Regions from separate parts of the Pseudomonas sp. 273 genome, predicted to be linked through region 2. Evidence: predicted binding sites of a transcription regulator. Region 2 holds the regulator's gene; the other holds the start of a gene.
What was found. The regulator LexA, encoded in region 2, represses DNA repair genes until DNA is damaged. The targets are predictions, from matches to a motif close to CTGTNTNNNNANACAG.

Region 1 (7,820 bases), 1.9 Mb from region 2:
CGGGGAAAGCCGATCAGCTCGCGGGTCAGTGCCAGCACTCGGCGAAGCACCGGACTGTCCGGATCGAAACCACCTTCGCTCAGGCGATCCTGCGGCGGGTCTTCGTCGCTCCAGCGCCCGCAGCAGTCGGCCAGGGCATTTACCTGGTCGGGCGGTAGGCCCAAGGCCTTGGCTATGTCGCGAATTGCGCCGGCGCTGTGGTAGGTACTGACAACAGCAGTCAGCGCCGCGCGCGAGCGGCCATAGTGACGAAACACGTACTGGATGACCTCCTCGCGGCGTTCGTGCTCGAAGTCGACGTCGATATCCGGCGGCTCGTTGCGCTCGCGGGAGATGAAGCGTTCGAACAGCAGGGTACCCTGGGACGGATTCAGCTCGGTGATCCCCAGGGCGAAGCACACCGCGGAGTTGGCCGCCGAACCCCGGCCTTGGCAGAGGATGTGCTGACTGCGGGCAAAGGCGACTATGTCGTGGACAGTCAAGAAGTAGTTGTCGTAGCCGAGCTCGGCGATCAATGCCAGTTCGTATTCGATCTGTTTGCGCACCTCTGCTCCGCAGCCGCCTTCCGGCCAGCGGCGCAGCAGACCCTTTTCAGTCAGCTCACGCAGCCAGGTGGTAGGCGTATGCCCTGCGGGCACGAGTTCGCGAGGGTACTGATAGAGCTCGCGTAGCTGGCGGAGTTCGAAACTGCAACGCCCCGCGATCCGTAGCGTCTCCTCCAGCAACTGCGCCGGATACAGCTCGGCCAGCACTTCCCGCGGGCGCAAGTGGCGTTCGCCGTTGGGGAACAGGTGGGCGCCGGCCTCGCTGACCGGCAGGTGGTGACGGATGGCCGTCATGCAGTCCTGCAGGGCCCGGCGGCCGCGGCTGTGCATGTGCACGTCGCCGCAGGCCACGGCGGCGATGCCATGGCGGGCGGCCTGGGCCAGCAGGGCCTGCAGGCGGGCACTGTCGTCCGCGCCGCGGTGCAGCCCGACGCCCAGCCAGAGGCGTTGCGGGAAGCGTTCGCGCAGCCAGGCGCCATCCGTATCCGCTGCCGTGTCGGGCAGCCAGATCGCCAGCAGGCCTTCCAGGTCGGCTTCCAGGTCCTCGCGCAGCAGGCGGTAGCTGCCCTTGTCGGCGCGGCGCCGGGCGTGGGTGATGAGCCGGCAGAGGTTCTGGTAGCCGGCGAGGTTCTCGGCCAGCAGGACCAGCTTGGGGCCGGCCTCGATGCGCACCTCGCTGCCGACGATCAGCGCCAGCTCGAATGCCTTCGCCGCCTGCCAGGCGCGGACGATGCCGGCCAGGCTGCATTCGTCGGTGATGGCCAGGGCGCGGTAGCCCAGGCGTGCGGCGCGCTCGGAGAGTTCATGGGCGCTGGAGGCACCGCGCTGGAAGCTGAAGTTCGACAGGCAGTGCAGCTCGGCGTAGGCCGGGGTCATGCGAACCAGCCGTGGATCAGCCACGGCCCCTCGCTGCCGACCTCGCGGTAGACCCAGGCCTGCTGGCCGGCGCGGGTCTGCACCCGGTAGTAGTCGCGGCGCATGTCCGCGCCATCCCACCAGCCGGACTCGATGCGCTCCGGCCCGGCGAGCACCCGGGGCAGGCTTTCGCGCAGCGCCTGTGGCTGCCGCAGCAACCAGCCGGGGCGCGGCCCGCAGGGCGGCAGGGGGAGGGCGCGCGGGCTTTCCCGGGGTTGCCAGGCCTGTTCCGGGCGGTGCTCGGCGAGGGCCCCCAGGCCGTGCACGGCATCGTCGCCCAGGCGCGCGCGCAGGCGTTCGCGCAGCTGTTCCCAGGGCTGCGTCTGCTGCGGGCGCTCGTCGAACAGCTGGCGTAGCCCGGGGGCGAAGGGCGGCAGGTCGTCGGCCTGCAGGCGCACGGCCTGTACCGCGGCGGGCAGTTGCAGCTGTTCCAGGCGGCCGCGGCTCAGCTCGAAGAGCATGGCCGGCTCGCGCTCGGCGCTGAGCAGGCCGACCGGCATGCAGGTTTCGCCGCGGCCGTGGTGCTCCAGGTACAGCTCGAAGCGCTGCACGCCGCTGTCGCGCCCGGCGAGGAAGGCGGCGAGGTCGCCGGTCAGGCGGCGCAGGGGGAAGAGCAGGGCCTGGGTCGATTCGACGTCGAAATTCAGCTCGATGCGGCTCTCGAAGCGTTCCGGTGGCCGGTAGAAGTCCAGGGCCAGCGACCGCTGGCCGAGCAGGTTGTCGACCTGCCGCAGCAGTTCCGCCGGAAAACGCCGAGCCAGGCCGTCGCGGGGCATGGCGAGCAGTTGCTGCAGGCTGCGCAGGCCCATGCGCGCCAGGCTGGCCACGCTTTCCCGGGGTAGCCCGCAGCGCTCCAGGGGCAGGCGCCCGAGGACGCTGCGCAGGGCTTCCGGGTGTTCCACCACCAGGCCGTCACCGGCGTTGACCAGTACCCGCGCGGCCGCGGGGGTGGGCGCCACGCCGATGCGGTGGCTGAAGCCCAGGGCCCGCAGTTCCTCGCGCAGGCGGGCCTCGAAGCGTGGCCAGGGGCCGAACAGCGCCAGGCTGGAGGCGACCTCCAGCAGCAGCGCGCGCGGGTAGTGCTGGCTGACCTGGGAGCTGAAGCCGTAGGCCCAGGCGGCGAGCAGGTCCTGGCTGCGCTGGATGGCGGCCAGGTCGTACTCGGCGCAGTCGAAGTCGCGGCACAGGGCGCGTGCCGCGGTCAGCGACAGGCCGGGGCGCAGGCCGAGCCGGCGGGCCGCCGGGTTGACCGCCTGCAGCACGCGCCGTTGTGGCGGGCCGGCTAGCAGGGCGAGGGGCGCCTCGGGATCGCTGCGCTGGCGCAGGGCGGCGTCCATGGCCAGCTGTGGCAGGAGAATGCAGGCCCAGCGCATGGCGACCTCAGTGCAGGGCGGCCAGCGGCAGGGGGCTGGCCGGGGCCAGGCCGCCACGGCACTTGAGCACCCGCAGTTGCGCCGGGCGGGTTTCGACGGCCAGGCGCAGCGCGGCCGGCGAGGGGTTGTACGCCTCGCGCAGCGGGCGGAAGGCGAAGGCCAGGGTCTGGCCGCTTTCCGCCGCCACCTGCAGGCGGCGCAGGGCACGGTCGTCGGCCTGCTGCGGCCAGCACAGCACGGCGCCGCAGCAGCCCGAGCGCAGGCATTGCTCGGTCGCCCAGAGCGCATCGCGGCCACTGGCCTCGACCCAGGCCAGGTGCTGCAACTCGACGCCCGCCTCCAGCCAGGCGCGGGGATAGGGGATGTGCGGCGGCGCCACCAGCACCACGCGCTCGCCGGCCGCGCTCAGGCGCGCCAGGGTCGGCCAGAGCAACTGCAGCTCGCCGATACCCTCGGCGGCGTGGAGGATCTCGCTCAGCGCCGCCTCTGGCCAACCACCGCCCGGCAGCAGGGCGTCCAGCCGGGCATGGCCGGTGGGCTGGGCTGCGCTGGGCGTGGTGCCGGCCTGGCCCTTCCAGACGCGTCGCTGGTCGAGCAGCGCGCCCAGGTCTACGGCGACGCCCATGGTTGGCACCTGTGATGGGAAGAGGGGAGGTAGAGCAAGATGAAATCCCGAATACTGTATGAAGATACAGTATCTGGTCTCGCCCCCATCCGGTCAATACGACCGGTTCGCTACGCCGCGACGATCCGCCGGAAGACTGAGCCAGGTCAGCACGGGCTCTGTCGGCGCCCTTCAGAGTGCGTAGGATGGAGCCGACAGACGGTCGCCGAAGGTACCAGTGCTGACTTTTTGCCAGTATCGACCGAACTTGCCGGCGCCGCGGCGGTCTGACTAGCCGTTGCCCATCGCCGACGGGCCTGCGCCTCCGCTGGCGGGCGCGCAGCGTGGGCATTGTAAGCCGCACGCGGGCTCATTAGACTGCGCGCCATTCACACCCTCGTTCATGTCGAAGGACTTCCATGATCAAGAAATGTCTGTTCCCGGCTGCCGGCTACGGCACCCGCTTCCTCCCGGCCACCAAGGCCATGCCCAAGGAAATGCTGCCGATCGTCAACAAGCCGCTGATCCAGTACGGCGTCGAAGAGGCGCTGGAAGCCGGGCTGTCGGAGATCGGCATTGTCACCGGCCGCGGCAAGCGTTCGCTGGAAGACCATTTCGACATCAGCTACGAGCTGGAAACCCAGATCCGCAACACCGACAAGGAAAAGTACCTGGTCGGTATCCGCCGCCTGATCGACGAGTGCACCTTCTCCTACACCCGTCAGATCGAGATGAAGGGCCTGGGCCACGCCATCCTCACCGGTCGCCCGCTGATCGGCGACGAGCCCTTCGCCGTGGTCCTGGCCGACGACCTCTGCCTGAACCTGGAAGGCGACAGCGTCCTGAAGCAGATGGTCAAGCTGTACAACCAGTTCCGCTGCTCCATCGTGGCCATCCAGGAAGTGCCGCCGGAAGAGACCAACAAGTACGGTGTGATCGCCGGCGAGATGATCCGCGACGACATCTACCGCGTGAACAACATGGTCGAGAAGCCCAAGCCGGAAGAGGCGCCGTCGAACCTGGCGATCATCGGCCGCTACATCCTGACCCCGGACATCTTCGAGCTGATCGAGCAGACCGAGCCGGGCAAGGGTGGCGAGATCCAGATCACCGACGCCCTGATGAAGCAGGCCCAGGACGGCTGCGTGCTGGCCTACAAGTTCAAGGGCAAGCGCTTCGACTGCGGTAGCGCCGAGGGCTACATCGAGGCGACCAACTTCTGCTACGAGAACCTCTACAAGACCGGCAAGGCCTGGTAATCCCGGCGCGTTCCCGGTACGTCGAAGAAGCCACCTGCGGGTGGCTTCTTCGTTTCCGCCGTTCGCGTGGGCCGCACGCTTTCGGAGCGGGGGGCTGCCGTAGGGCGAATAACCGTTCGCGGTTATCCGCCGTTGCCTTGCGAAAGCGGCGGATAACGCTGGAGGCGTTATGCGCCCTACGGCTCGGCGTCTACAGCGACGATGGAATCGGCATTTCTTCCGAGCCCGGCCCCAGTGGTTGGCCGTAGCTGAACTCCACGTAATTTCCTGCAGGGTCACGAACGCCACAGTAATAACCGACGGGGTAGGGCTCCTGGCGCGGCGGCCAGATCAGGCAGCCGGCGCGTTCGGCCTCGGCGGCGATGGCATCGACCTTCTCGTGGCTGTCCACCGCGAAGCCGAAGTGGCTGTAGTCGTCGCTGGCCAGGTGGCGGGCCTCGCCGCCGGGCATGATGACGAAGATGAACTGGTGCTCCTTGCCCTGCTCGGCCATCCACACGATGCGCGAGCCCTTGCCCTCGCGCTGGTGGATCACGCGCATGCCGCAGAAGCGTTCGTAGAAGGCGATGCAGGCCTCCAGGTCCGGTACGTGCAGGGCCAGGTGGGTCAGGGACGGGCGCATGGCGGCTTCCTCCTGTGGGCTCTGCTGGCAGGATAGGCCAGCGGCGATGAGGTATGCTGCCGGGCATCTGCCAGTGGAGAACGACGATGGCTTTCGATTTCGACCTGTTCGTGATTGGTGCGGGTTCCGGCGGCGTGCGTGCCGCGCGGTTCGCCGCGGGGTTCGGCGCGCGCGTGGCGGTGGCCGAGAGCCGCTACCTGGGCGGCACCTGCGTGAACGTCGGTTGCGTGCCGAAGAAACTGCTGGTGTACGGCGCGCACTTCCACGAGGACTTCGAGCAGGCCGCCGGCTTCGGCTGGAGCCTGGGTGAGGCGCGCTTCGACTGGCCGACCCTGATCGCCAACAAGAACCGCGAGATCCACCGCCTCAACGGCATCTACCGCAACCTGCTGGTGAGCAGCGGGGTGACCCTGCTCGAAGGCCACGCGCGCCTGGTCGACGCCCATACCGTGGAAGTGGACGGCCAGCGCCTGCGCGCCGCCAACATCCTCATCGCCACCGGTGGCTGGCCCCAGGTGCCGGACATCCCCGGCAAGGAACACGTCATCACCTCCCAGGAGGCCTTCTTCCTGCCGCAGCTGCCGCGCCGGGTGCTGGTGGTGGGCGGCGGCTACATCGCCGTGGAGTTCGCCTCCATCTTCCATGGCCTGGGCGCGCAGACCACCCTGCTGTACCGCCGCGAGCTGTTCCTGCGCGGCTTCGACCGCAGCGTGCGCGAGCACCTGCGTGACGAGCTGACGAAGAAGGGCCTGGACCTGCAGTTCAACGCCGACATCGCGCGCATCGACAAGCAGGCCGACGGCAGCCTGCTGGCGACCCTCAGGGACGGCCGCCTGCTGGAGGCCGACTGCGTGTTCTACGCCACCGGCCGCCGGCCGATGCTCGACGGCCTGGGGCTGGAGAACGTCGAGGTGGCGCTGGACGACAAGGGGTTCGTCAAGGTCGATGAGGCCTACCGCACCAGCGAGCCGTCGATCCGCGCCATCGGCGACGTCATCGGCCGCGTGCAGCTGACCCCGGTGGCCCTGGCCGAGGGCATGGCGGTGGCCCGCCAGCTGTTCCGCCCCGAGGAATACCGGCCGGTGGACTACAAGCTGATCCCCACCGCGGTGTTCAGCCTGCCGAACATCGGCACCATCGGCCTCACCGAGGACGAGGCGCGCGCCGCCGGGCACCGGATCAAGCTGTTCGAGAGCCGCTTCCGCGCGCTCAAGCTGACCCTCACCGAATCCCAGGAAAAGACCCTGATGAAGCTGATCGTCGACGCCGACAGCGACCAGGTGCTGGGCTGCCACATGGTCGGCCCGGAGGCCGGCGAGATCCTCCAGGGCATCGCCGTGGCGCTCAAGGCCGGGGCCACCAAGCGGGTGTTCGACGAAACCATCGGCATCCACCCGACGGCGGCCGAGGAGTTCGTCACCCTGCGTACGCCGGTGGCCTGATCTCGTAGGATGGGTTGAGCTTGCGAAACCCATGTGGCCGTGGCGATGGGTATCGCTTCGCTCAACACCATCCTACGGTGGGGCTTCTCCTGCCATTTAGGCGGACTGTCTTGCGGCTTGCGCCGAGATGCTCTTCGTAGGAGCGAGCTTGCTCGCGAACCGCATGGCACCGCGTTTGTTCGCGAGCAAGCTCGCTCCTACAGGTTGCTGTGAAGCCTGGCATTCTCACCGGTAGGAGCGGATTCATCCGCGATTACGCTGGCAAGGCCGGCGTCTGGCTTATTGCGGATACATCGGACCGAACGGCTCAGCGCGACTGCACCACCTGCGCCGTGGCCGCCGCTTCCTGCTGGCGCTTGGCGTAGCGCTGGGCCAGCACTGCGCAGACCATCAGCTGGATCTGGTGGAAGAGCATCAGCGGCAGCAGGATCACGCCGATGCTGCCGGTGGCGAACAGCACCTGGGCCATGGGCACGCCGGTGGCCAGGCTCTTCTTCGAGCCGCAGAAGACGATGGTGATCTCGTCCTCCTTGTCGAAGCCCAGGCGCCGGCTGAGCTGGCTGGTGGCGAACAGGGCGAGCGCCAGCAGGATGCAGCACACCACCACCAGGCCGGCCAGCGCGGCCAGCGGCACCTGGTGCCACAGGCCCTGGATCACCGCGGCGCTGAAGGCGGTGTAGACCACCAGCAGGATCGAACCCTGGTCGACGTAGCGCAGCACCGGCTTGTGCCGGTCCACCCAGCCGCCGATCACGCCGCGCAGGGCCTGGCCGGCGATGAAGGGCACCAGCAGCTGCAGGGTGATCTTGCCGATGGCGTCCAGGGTGGAGACGCCGGTGTCGCCGTGCACGCCCAGCAGCAGCTGGACCAGCAGCGGGGTGAGGAAGATGCCGATCAGGCTGGACGCCGAGGCGCTGCATACCGCCGCCGGGATGTTGCCGCGGGCCAGCGAGGTGAAGGCGATGGACGACTGCACGGTGGCCGGCAGGGCGCACAGGTACAGCAGGCCCAGGTACAGGTCCGGGGTCACCAGCGGCGAGAGTACCGGCTTGAGCACCAG
Region 2 (7,820 bases):
CGAACTGCGCCGCCTGGCCAAGGATGCCGACACCATCTACCTCGCAACCGACTTGGACCGCGAAGGGGAGGCCATCGCCTGGCACCTGCGCGAGGCCATCGGCGGCGACGACAGCCGCTACAAGCGCGTGGTCTTCAACGAGATCACCAAGAAGGCCATCCAGGAGGCCTTCTCGCAGCCCGGCGAGCTGGACATCAACCGCGTCAACGCCCAGCAGGCGCGGCGCTTCCTCGACCGCGTGGTGGGCTACATGGTCTCGCCGCTGCTGTGGTCCAAGATCGCTCGCGGCCTGTCCGCCGGCCGCGTGCAGTCGGTGGCGGTGAAGCTGGTGGTGGAGCGTGAGCGCGAGATCCGCGCCTTCGTCCCCGAGGAATACTGGGAAATCCACGCCGACCTGAACACCCCGCGCGGCGAGAAGGCCCGCTTCGAAGTGGTGCGCGAGAAGGGCGAAGCCTTCAAGCCGCTGAACGAAGCCCAGGCCATGGCCGCCCTGGAGAAGCTCAAGGCCTCCAGCTACAGCGTGGCCAAGCGCGAGGACAAGCCGACCTCCAGCCGGCCCTCGGCGCCCTTCATCACCTCGACCCTGCAGCAGGCTGCGAGCAACCGCCTGGGCTTCGGTGTGAAGAAGACCATGATGATGGCCCAGCGCCTCTACGAGGCCGGCTACATCACCTACATGCGTACCGACTCGACCAACCTGTCGGCCGACGCCATCGACATGGTGCGCGGCTTCATCGATGGCGAGTTCGGCAAGAAATACCTGCCGGCCAAGCCGAACTTCTATTCCAGCAAGGAAGGCGCCCAGGAGGCGCACGAAGCGATTCGTCCGTCCGACGTCAACCTGCGCCCGACCCAGCTGTCGGGCATGGAGCGCGACGCCGAGCGCCTCTACGACCTGATCTGGCGCCAGTTCGTGGCCTGCCAGATGCCGCCGGCCGAATACCTGTCCACCACCGTCAGCGTCGCCGCTGGTGACTTCGAGCTGCGCGCCAAGGGCCGCATCCTCAAGTTCGACGGCTACACCAGGGTGCTGCCGCAGCAGAACAAGCCGGGCGAGGACGACGTGCTGCCGGACATGGCCCAGGGCGAGGCGATGAAGCTGCTCAAGCTCGACCCCAGCCAGCACTTCACCAAGCCGCCGGCGCGTTATTCCGAAGCCAGCCTGGTCAAGGAGCTGGAGAAGCGCGGCATCGGCCGCCCATCGACCTACGCGGCGATCATTTCGACCATCCAGGAACGCGGCTACGTCACCACCCACAACCGCCGCTTCTACGCCGAGAAGATGGGCGACATCGTCACCGACCGCCTCAACGAGAGCTTCTCCAACCTGATGGACTACGGCTTCACCGCCGGCATGGAAGAGCACCTCGATGACGTGGCCCAGGGCGAGCGCGACTGGAAGCACCTGCTCGACGAGTTCTACGGCGACTTCAAGAAGAAGCTCGAGGTGGCCGAGGTCAGCGACAAGGGCATGCGCGCCAACCAGCCGACCCTGACCAGCATCCCCTGCCGCGAGTGCGGCCGGCCGATGATGATCCGCACCGCCTCCACCGGCGTGTTCCTCGGCTGCTCCGGCTACAGCCTGCCGCCGAAGGAGCGCTGCAAGGCGACCATCAACCTCATCCCCGGTGACGAGATCGCCGCGGACGACGAGGGCGAGTCCGAGTCCCGCGTGCTGCGCGGCAAGCACCGCTGCCCGATCTGCAGCACGGCGATGGACGCCTACCTGCTGGACGAGAAGCACAAGCTGCACATCTGCGGCAACAACCCGGATTGCCCGGGCTACGAGATCGAGGAAGGCCAGTACCGCATCAAGGGCTACGAGGGCCCGAGCCTGGAATGCGACAAGTGCGGCAGCCAGATGCAGCTCAAGACCGGCCGCTTCGGCAAGTTCTTCGGCTGCACCAACCCGACCTGCAAGAACACCCGCAAGCTGCTGAAGAATGGCGAGCCGGCACCGCCGAAGATGGACGCCATCCGCATGCCCGAGCTCAAGTGCGAGAAGGTCGACGACGTCTACGTGCTGCGCGACGGCGCTTCCGGCCTGTTCCTGGCCGCCAGCCAGTTCCCCAAGAACCGCGAGACCCGCGCGCCCCTGGTGAGCGAACTGGTGCCGCACAAGGACGAGCTGGATCCGAAGTACCACTTCCTGCTCGCCGCGCCGCAGAAGGACCCGGACGGCCGCCCGGCGGTGATCCGCTTCAGCCGCAAGACCAAGGAGCAGTACGTGCAGTCCGAGGTGGACGGCAAGCCCACCGGCTGGCGCGCCTTCTTCGACGGCGGCAAGTGGAAGGTCGAGGACAAGCGCTGATGGGCGGCGCGCCCCGCGCAGGCGGGGCGCGCATATACTGCCGAGTGACCGCATGAGGGCGCGCTGATGGCTCAGGAACTCTACACCCGCACCAACCAGAAGCTGTATTTCGCCGGCCTGGCCCTGGAAGCCTGGCGCAAGGCGGAAGAGGTGCGGCCGATGAACGCCCAGGCGCAGGTCCAGGCCGAGCGCGAGGCGGCGCTGTTCCACCTGTACGGCGCGGTGCTGGGCGTGGCCCACGAGATCGCCGGCTACTACCGCCTGCCCGAGGCCAATGCGCCGCGCGTCGAGCTGCTGCTCAACGCCGAGGTGCTGGCGGCCTCGCCGAGCCCGGAACTGGCCGAGCTGGTGGAACTGGCGCAGCAGCCGGAAACCTGGCTGGCGCAATTGCTGGCCGCCTACGCCGAGCTGTTCCAGCCGCCGCGCGAGCCGCGCAAGGCCAAGGTCGACCCGACCCAGCCGCTGATCCAGGCCGTCAGTCTGGACGACGAGGCGCCGCAGGCCCTGGGCAATGCCGAGCTGGAAGCCTGGCGCAAGTCGCTGAAGGAAATGGTGCTGCGTTTCCGCGGGGCACTGACCGAACTCTGATGCAAGCCGTAAGTCGGCGGGCTAGGGTAGGGCGGTCATCGCTGTTACAATGGCCGTTCTGCTGTGAGAGAACCTAGCCATGCCGACCTCATTCCTGGAAATCGTTGAACTGCCCGATGGCCGCATCGTACTGCGCCGCGCGGAGGACGAGGAGGCGCTGGTGACCCTGGAGTTCTCCAACGACGCCAAGGGCTTCCTGCAGGGCCAGCACATCGAGATCGCCAAGGCGATGTTCAACGTCGGCGTGCAACTGGCCGGCCGCCTCGCCGAAGGCGGCGAGGTCGAGCAGGACGGCCCGCGCGTCCTGCACTGATTCCCTTCTTTTCTACCCCAGACGGATATTCAGGCTCTGCGCCTGCCCGGCGAGTGCCGCGCGGGACAGTTGCGCGCGCGTCCGGCCGTTGAGCGCCGGCAGCCAACTGACCACCGTGTGGCTGTGGCCCAGGCGCAGCGCCTCGCAGGCCAGGCTCAGGGCGGACGCCTGGTCGCGGGCCGGCAGCAGCAGGATGCGCTCGCGGTTCAGCCCGGCCTTGCGCAGCCAGTCGTGGGTGAGGCTGGCCGGCGGGGCGATCAGCGTCAGCCAGCGGGCATCCTGTTCTTCGCTGAGTTCGCGCAGGATGGGCGCCAGCAGGCTTTGGCAGTGGCCCGGCAGGCCGCGCAGCGACAGTTCGCTGAAGGCTTCGTCCTCGGTGGTGTCCGGTTCCGCCAGCTGGGCCAGCAGGGGCTCTTCGGCGTTGGCCCAGAGCGCCTCCTGGAACAGCGGCAGTTGGGGCAGGTCCAGCGGCTGGGGATACTGCATGGTGCCTCCTGTCAGCGGCGGATGACGCCGACGCTCAAGCCTTCGATGATCAGTTCCTGTTCCTCGAGGTCGACCTCGATGGGGGCGAACTCGGGGTTCTCGGCGAGCAGCCAGACCTTGCTGCCCTCGCGCTTGAAGCGCTTCACCGTGACTTCCTCGCCGAGGCGGGCGACGACGATCTGGCCGTTGCGCGCCTCGCGGGTGACGTGCACGGCGAGCAGGTCGCCGTCGAGGATGCCGACGTCCTTCATGCTCTGCCCGCGTACGCGCAGCAGGTAGTCGGCGCGCGGGTTGAAGAAGGTGGGGTTGATGCGGCAGGCGTCCTCGACGTTCTGCTCGGCGAGGATCGGCGCGCCGGCGGCGACGCGGCCGATGATCGGCAGCTCGTCCTCGTTGGCCGCGGCCTTGGGTTCGAAGCCGGGAATGCGGATGCCGCGCGAGGCGCCCGGGGTCATCTCGATGGCGCCCTTGCGGGCCAGGGCCTTGAGGTGCTCCTCGGCGGCGTTGGGCGACTTGAAGCCGAGCTCCTGGGCGATCTCGGCGCGCGTGGGCGGGTAGCCGTTGTCTTCCAGGCAACGCTTGATGAAGGCGAGGATCTCGGCTTGGCGCGGCGTCAGCTTCTGCATGTCCCTACTCTGTCTTTTTGTACAGTTGCTGGAATTATATACAGTGGTCGGCCGCTGGCAACGAATTATTTCGTCGGGCGGGGTGGTAATTCGGCGGATTCGGCCAACGTCCCGCTGGTATCGTTCGTCGTATTGCCTGAAAATCCGCAACAATCCCCCGTGCCAGGCTTGACAATGGATTGCTGTGAAACGTAAGTTTCAAACAAGTGTTTGTCAGGTGGATTCATCCATGGCCCAGTCGGAAACCGTCGAACGTATCCTCGATGCTGCGGAGCAGCTGTTCGCGGAAAAAGGCTTCGCCGAGACCTCGTTGCGTCTGATCACCAGCAAGGCCGGGGTCAACCTGGCGGCGGTGAACTACCACTTCGGCTCGAAGAAGGCGCTGATCCAGGCGGTCTTCTCGCGCTTCCTCGGGCCCTTCTGCGCCAGCCTGGAAAAGGAACTGGACCGTCGCCAGGCCAAGCCCGACGGGCCACGCGCCAGCCTCGAGGAACTGCTCGAACTGCTGGTGGTGCAGGCCATGGCGGTGAAGCCGCGCAGCGGCAACGACCTGTCTATCTTCATGCGCCTGCTGGGCCTGGCCTTCAGCCAGAGCCAGGGGCACCTGCGCAAGTACCTCGAGGAAGTCTACGGCAAGGTGTTCCGCCGCTACATGCAGCTGGTGAACGAGGCCGCGCCGCGGCTGCCGCCCATCGAGCTGTTCTGGCGCGTGCACTTCATGCTCGGCGCCGCCGCCTTCAGCATGTCGGGGATCAAGGCGCTGCGCGCCATGGCCGAGACCGACTTCGGGGTGAACACCTCCATCGAGCAGGTGATGCGCCTGATGGTGCCCTTCCTCGCTGCCGGCATGCGCGCCGACAGCGGGGTGAGCGACCCGTCCCTGGCCGGCGCCCAGCTCAAGCCGCGCAGCAAGGTCCCGGCGCCGGCCAAGGTCTGACCGCGCTGGGCCTGCCCCGGCCGATCGGCTAAAGTAGCGGGCCATTCCTGCTGTCGCTGGCGGACGATGCCCGATCTCGACCTGCTGCACATTTCCCTTGCCGACCAGACGCTCTACGGCTTCGCCGCGCAGCGCCTGGTGCTGCGCCTGCCGGTCTCCACCGCGCGCAACGGCGCCGGCGAGCGCCAGGGCTCCGGCTGCACGCCCCGCGGCCTGCACCAGGTGCGGGCGAAGATCGGCGAGGGCCTGCCGTGCGGCGCGGTGCTGCGCGGCCGGCGCTGGACCGGCGAGGTCTGGAGCCAGGCGCTGCACGAGGCGTTCCCCGGGCGCGACTGGATCCTCACCCGCATCCTCTGGCTGAGCGGCTGCGAGCCCGGCGTCAACCGCCTGGGCGAAGTGGATACCTTCCGTCGCTACATCTACCTGCACGGCACGCCGGACTGCGAACCCATGGGCGTGCCGCTGTCCCATGGCTGCGTGCGGCTGCGCAACGCCGACCTGCTGCAACTTTTCCCGCGCGTGCCGCTGCACTGCCGCGTGCTTCTCGACGAAGCGCCGCAGCCGCAGTGGCGCACGGCCGAACCCTGTTAAGGATTTCCCCATGCAAGGCTCCCTGATGCTCGACATCGGCGGCACCTGGCTCACCGCCGAGGACCGCCGGATCCTGCGCCACCCCGAAGTGGGCGGGCTGATCATCTTTGCCCGCAACATCGAAAACCCGCGCCAGGTGCGCGAACTCTGCGCGGCCATCCGCGCCCTGCGCCCGGACCTGCTGCTGGCGGTGGACCAGGAGGGCGGCCGGGTGCAGCGCCTGCGCCAGGGCTTCCTGCGCCTGCCGGCGATGCGCGCCATCGCCGACAACGCCAATGCCGAGCGCCTGGCCGAGCAGTGCGGCTGGCTGATGGCCACCGAGGTGCTGGCGGTGGGCCTGGACCTGAGCTTCGCCCCGGTGCTGGACCTGGACCACCAGCGCAGCGCCGTGGTCGGCAGCCGCGCCTTCGAGGGCGACCCCGAGCGGGCCACGCGCCTGGCCGGCGCCTTCATCCGCGGCATGCACGCCGCCGGCATGGCCGCCACCGGCAAGCACTTCCCCGGCCACGGCTGGGCCGAGGTGGATTCCCACGTGGGCATTCCCGAAGACGAGCGCAGCCTCGACGAGATCCGCCGCAGCGACCTGGTGCCCTTCCAGCGCCTGGCCGGCGAGCTGGACGCGGTGATGCCCGCCCACGTCATCTACCCGCAGGTGGATGCCGGCCCCGCCGGTTTCTCGCGGCGCTGGCTGCAGGACATCCTGCGCGGCGAGCTGGGCTTCGACGGGGTGATCTTCAGCGACGACCTGTCCATGGCCGGCGCCCACGTGGTGGGCGACGCCGCCAGCCGCATCCAGGCCGCGCTCAAGGCCGGCTGCGACATGGGCCTGGTGTGCAACGACCGTGGCGCCGCCGAGCTGGCCCTGGGCGCGTTGCAGCGCCTGAAGGCGAAAGCGCCCGAGCGCCTGGCGCGGATGCGCGCCAAGGCCTGGCCGGGCATCGAGTACAAGCAGCTGCCGCGCTGGCAGCAGGCCGTGGGCGAACTGCGCGCGGCACAACTGATCGACTGAGGATTCGCCATGACCGTCTACGCCATCATCGGCGGCACCGGCCTGACCCAGCTGGAAGGCCTGACCCTGAAGGACTCGCTGAACCTGGACACGCCCTACGGCGCGCCCTCGGCGCCCATCCAGCGCGGCGAGTACGCCGGCCGCGAGGTGCTGTTCCTGGCCCGCCACGGCCACCCGCACCGCGTCCCGCCGCACCAGGTGAACTACCGCGCCAACCTCTGGGCGCTGCAGCAGGCCGGCGCCCAGGCGGTGCTGGCGGTCAACGCCGTGGGCGGCATCCACGCCGCCATGGGCAGCGGCCACCTCTGCGTGCCGCACCAGATCATCGACTACACCTACGGTCGCGAGCACACCTACTTCGCCGGCGACATCGACCACGTCACCCACATCGACTTCAGCCATCCCTACGACGAGGGCCTGCGGCAGAAGCTGGTGGCGGCGCTGCAGGCGCTGGGCCACCCGCACAGCAGCCACGGCGTCTACGCCGCGACCCAGGGCCCGCGCCTGGAAACCGTGGCGGAAATCGCCAGGCTGGAGCGCGACGGCTGCGACATCGTCGGCATGACCGGCATGCCGGAAGCCGCCCTGGCCCGCGAGCTGGACCTGCCCTATGCCTGCCTGTCGCTGGTGGTCAACCCGGCGGCCGGCAAGTCCAGCGGCATCATCACCATGGCCGAGATCGAGCAGGCCCTGCATGAAGGCATCGGCAAGGTGCGCGAGGCGCTGGCGCGGGTGCTGGCGGGCTGACGGGCCTGCCGCCGCGAATCGCGCCGGGGCGTTCGGTTATCGCGGACAGAGTCCGCTCCTACGGTTCCAGGAAGCACGGTCGGAGGAGCAACTGTCTTCTGGGCTCCCTCGTTCGCAGGGGTGACTGGATCAAAATTCGCGTCTCCCATGTCGCCCCATTGTAGGAGCGGGCCCTGCCCGCGATTCGCGCGCAGGGCGCGCTCCTACAGGGG

Region 1: the regulator LexA is predicted to act here: its motif matches at 3,513-3,528, upstream of imuA (translesion DNA synthesis-associated protein ImuA).

What each region holds. Positions count from the first base shown of each region.
Region 1 covers NZ_CP116775.1:2,801,300-2,809,119, forward strand. The annotation lists gene PKO50_RS13270 (error-prone DNA polymerase) at 1-1,421, opposite strand, end outside; gene PKO50_RS13275 (DNA polymerase Y family protein) at 1,418-2,833, opposite strand; gene imuA (translesion DNA synthesis-associated protein ImuA) at 2,841-3,458, opposite strand; gene galU (UTP--glucose-1-phosphate uridylyltransferase GalU) at 3,857-4,696, shown strand; gene PKO50_RS13290 (VOC family protein) at 4,887-5,318, opposite strand; gene gorA (glutathione-disulfide reductase) at 5,405-6,760, shown strand; gene PKO50_RS13300 (bile acid:sodium symporter family protein) at 7,068-7,820, opposite strand, start outside.
Region 2 covers NZ_CP116775.1:4,743,346-4,751,165, reverse strand. The annotation lists gene topA (type I DNA topoisomerase) at 1-2,311, shown strand, start outside; gene PKO50_RS21610 (DUF6586 family protein) at 2,378-2,899, shown strand; gene PKO50_RS21605 (hypothetical protein) at 2,979-3,212, shown strand; gene sulA (SOS-induced cell division inhibitor SulA) at 3,225-3,698, opposite strand; gene lexA (transcriptional repressor LexA) at 3,710-4,324, opposite strand; gene PKO50_RS21590 (TetR/AcrR family transcriptional regulator) at 4,554-5,261, shown strand; gene PKO50_RS21585 (L,D-transpeptidase) at 5,328-5,852, shown strand; gene nagZ (beta-N-acetylhexosaminidase) at 5,863-6,861, shown strand; gene PKO50_RS21575 (S-methyl-5'-thioinosine phosphorylase) at 6,871-7,608, shown strand.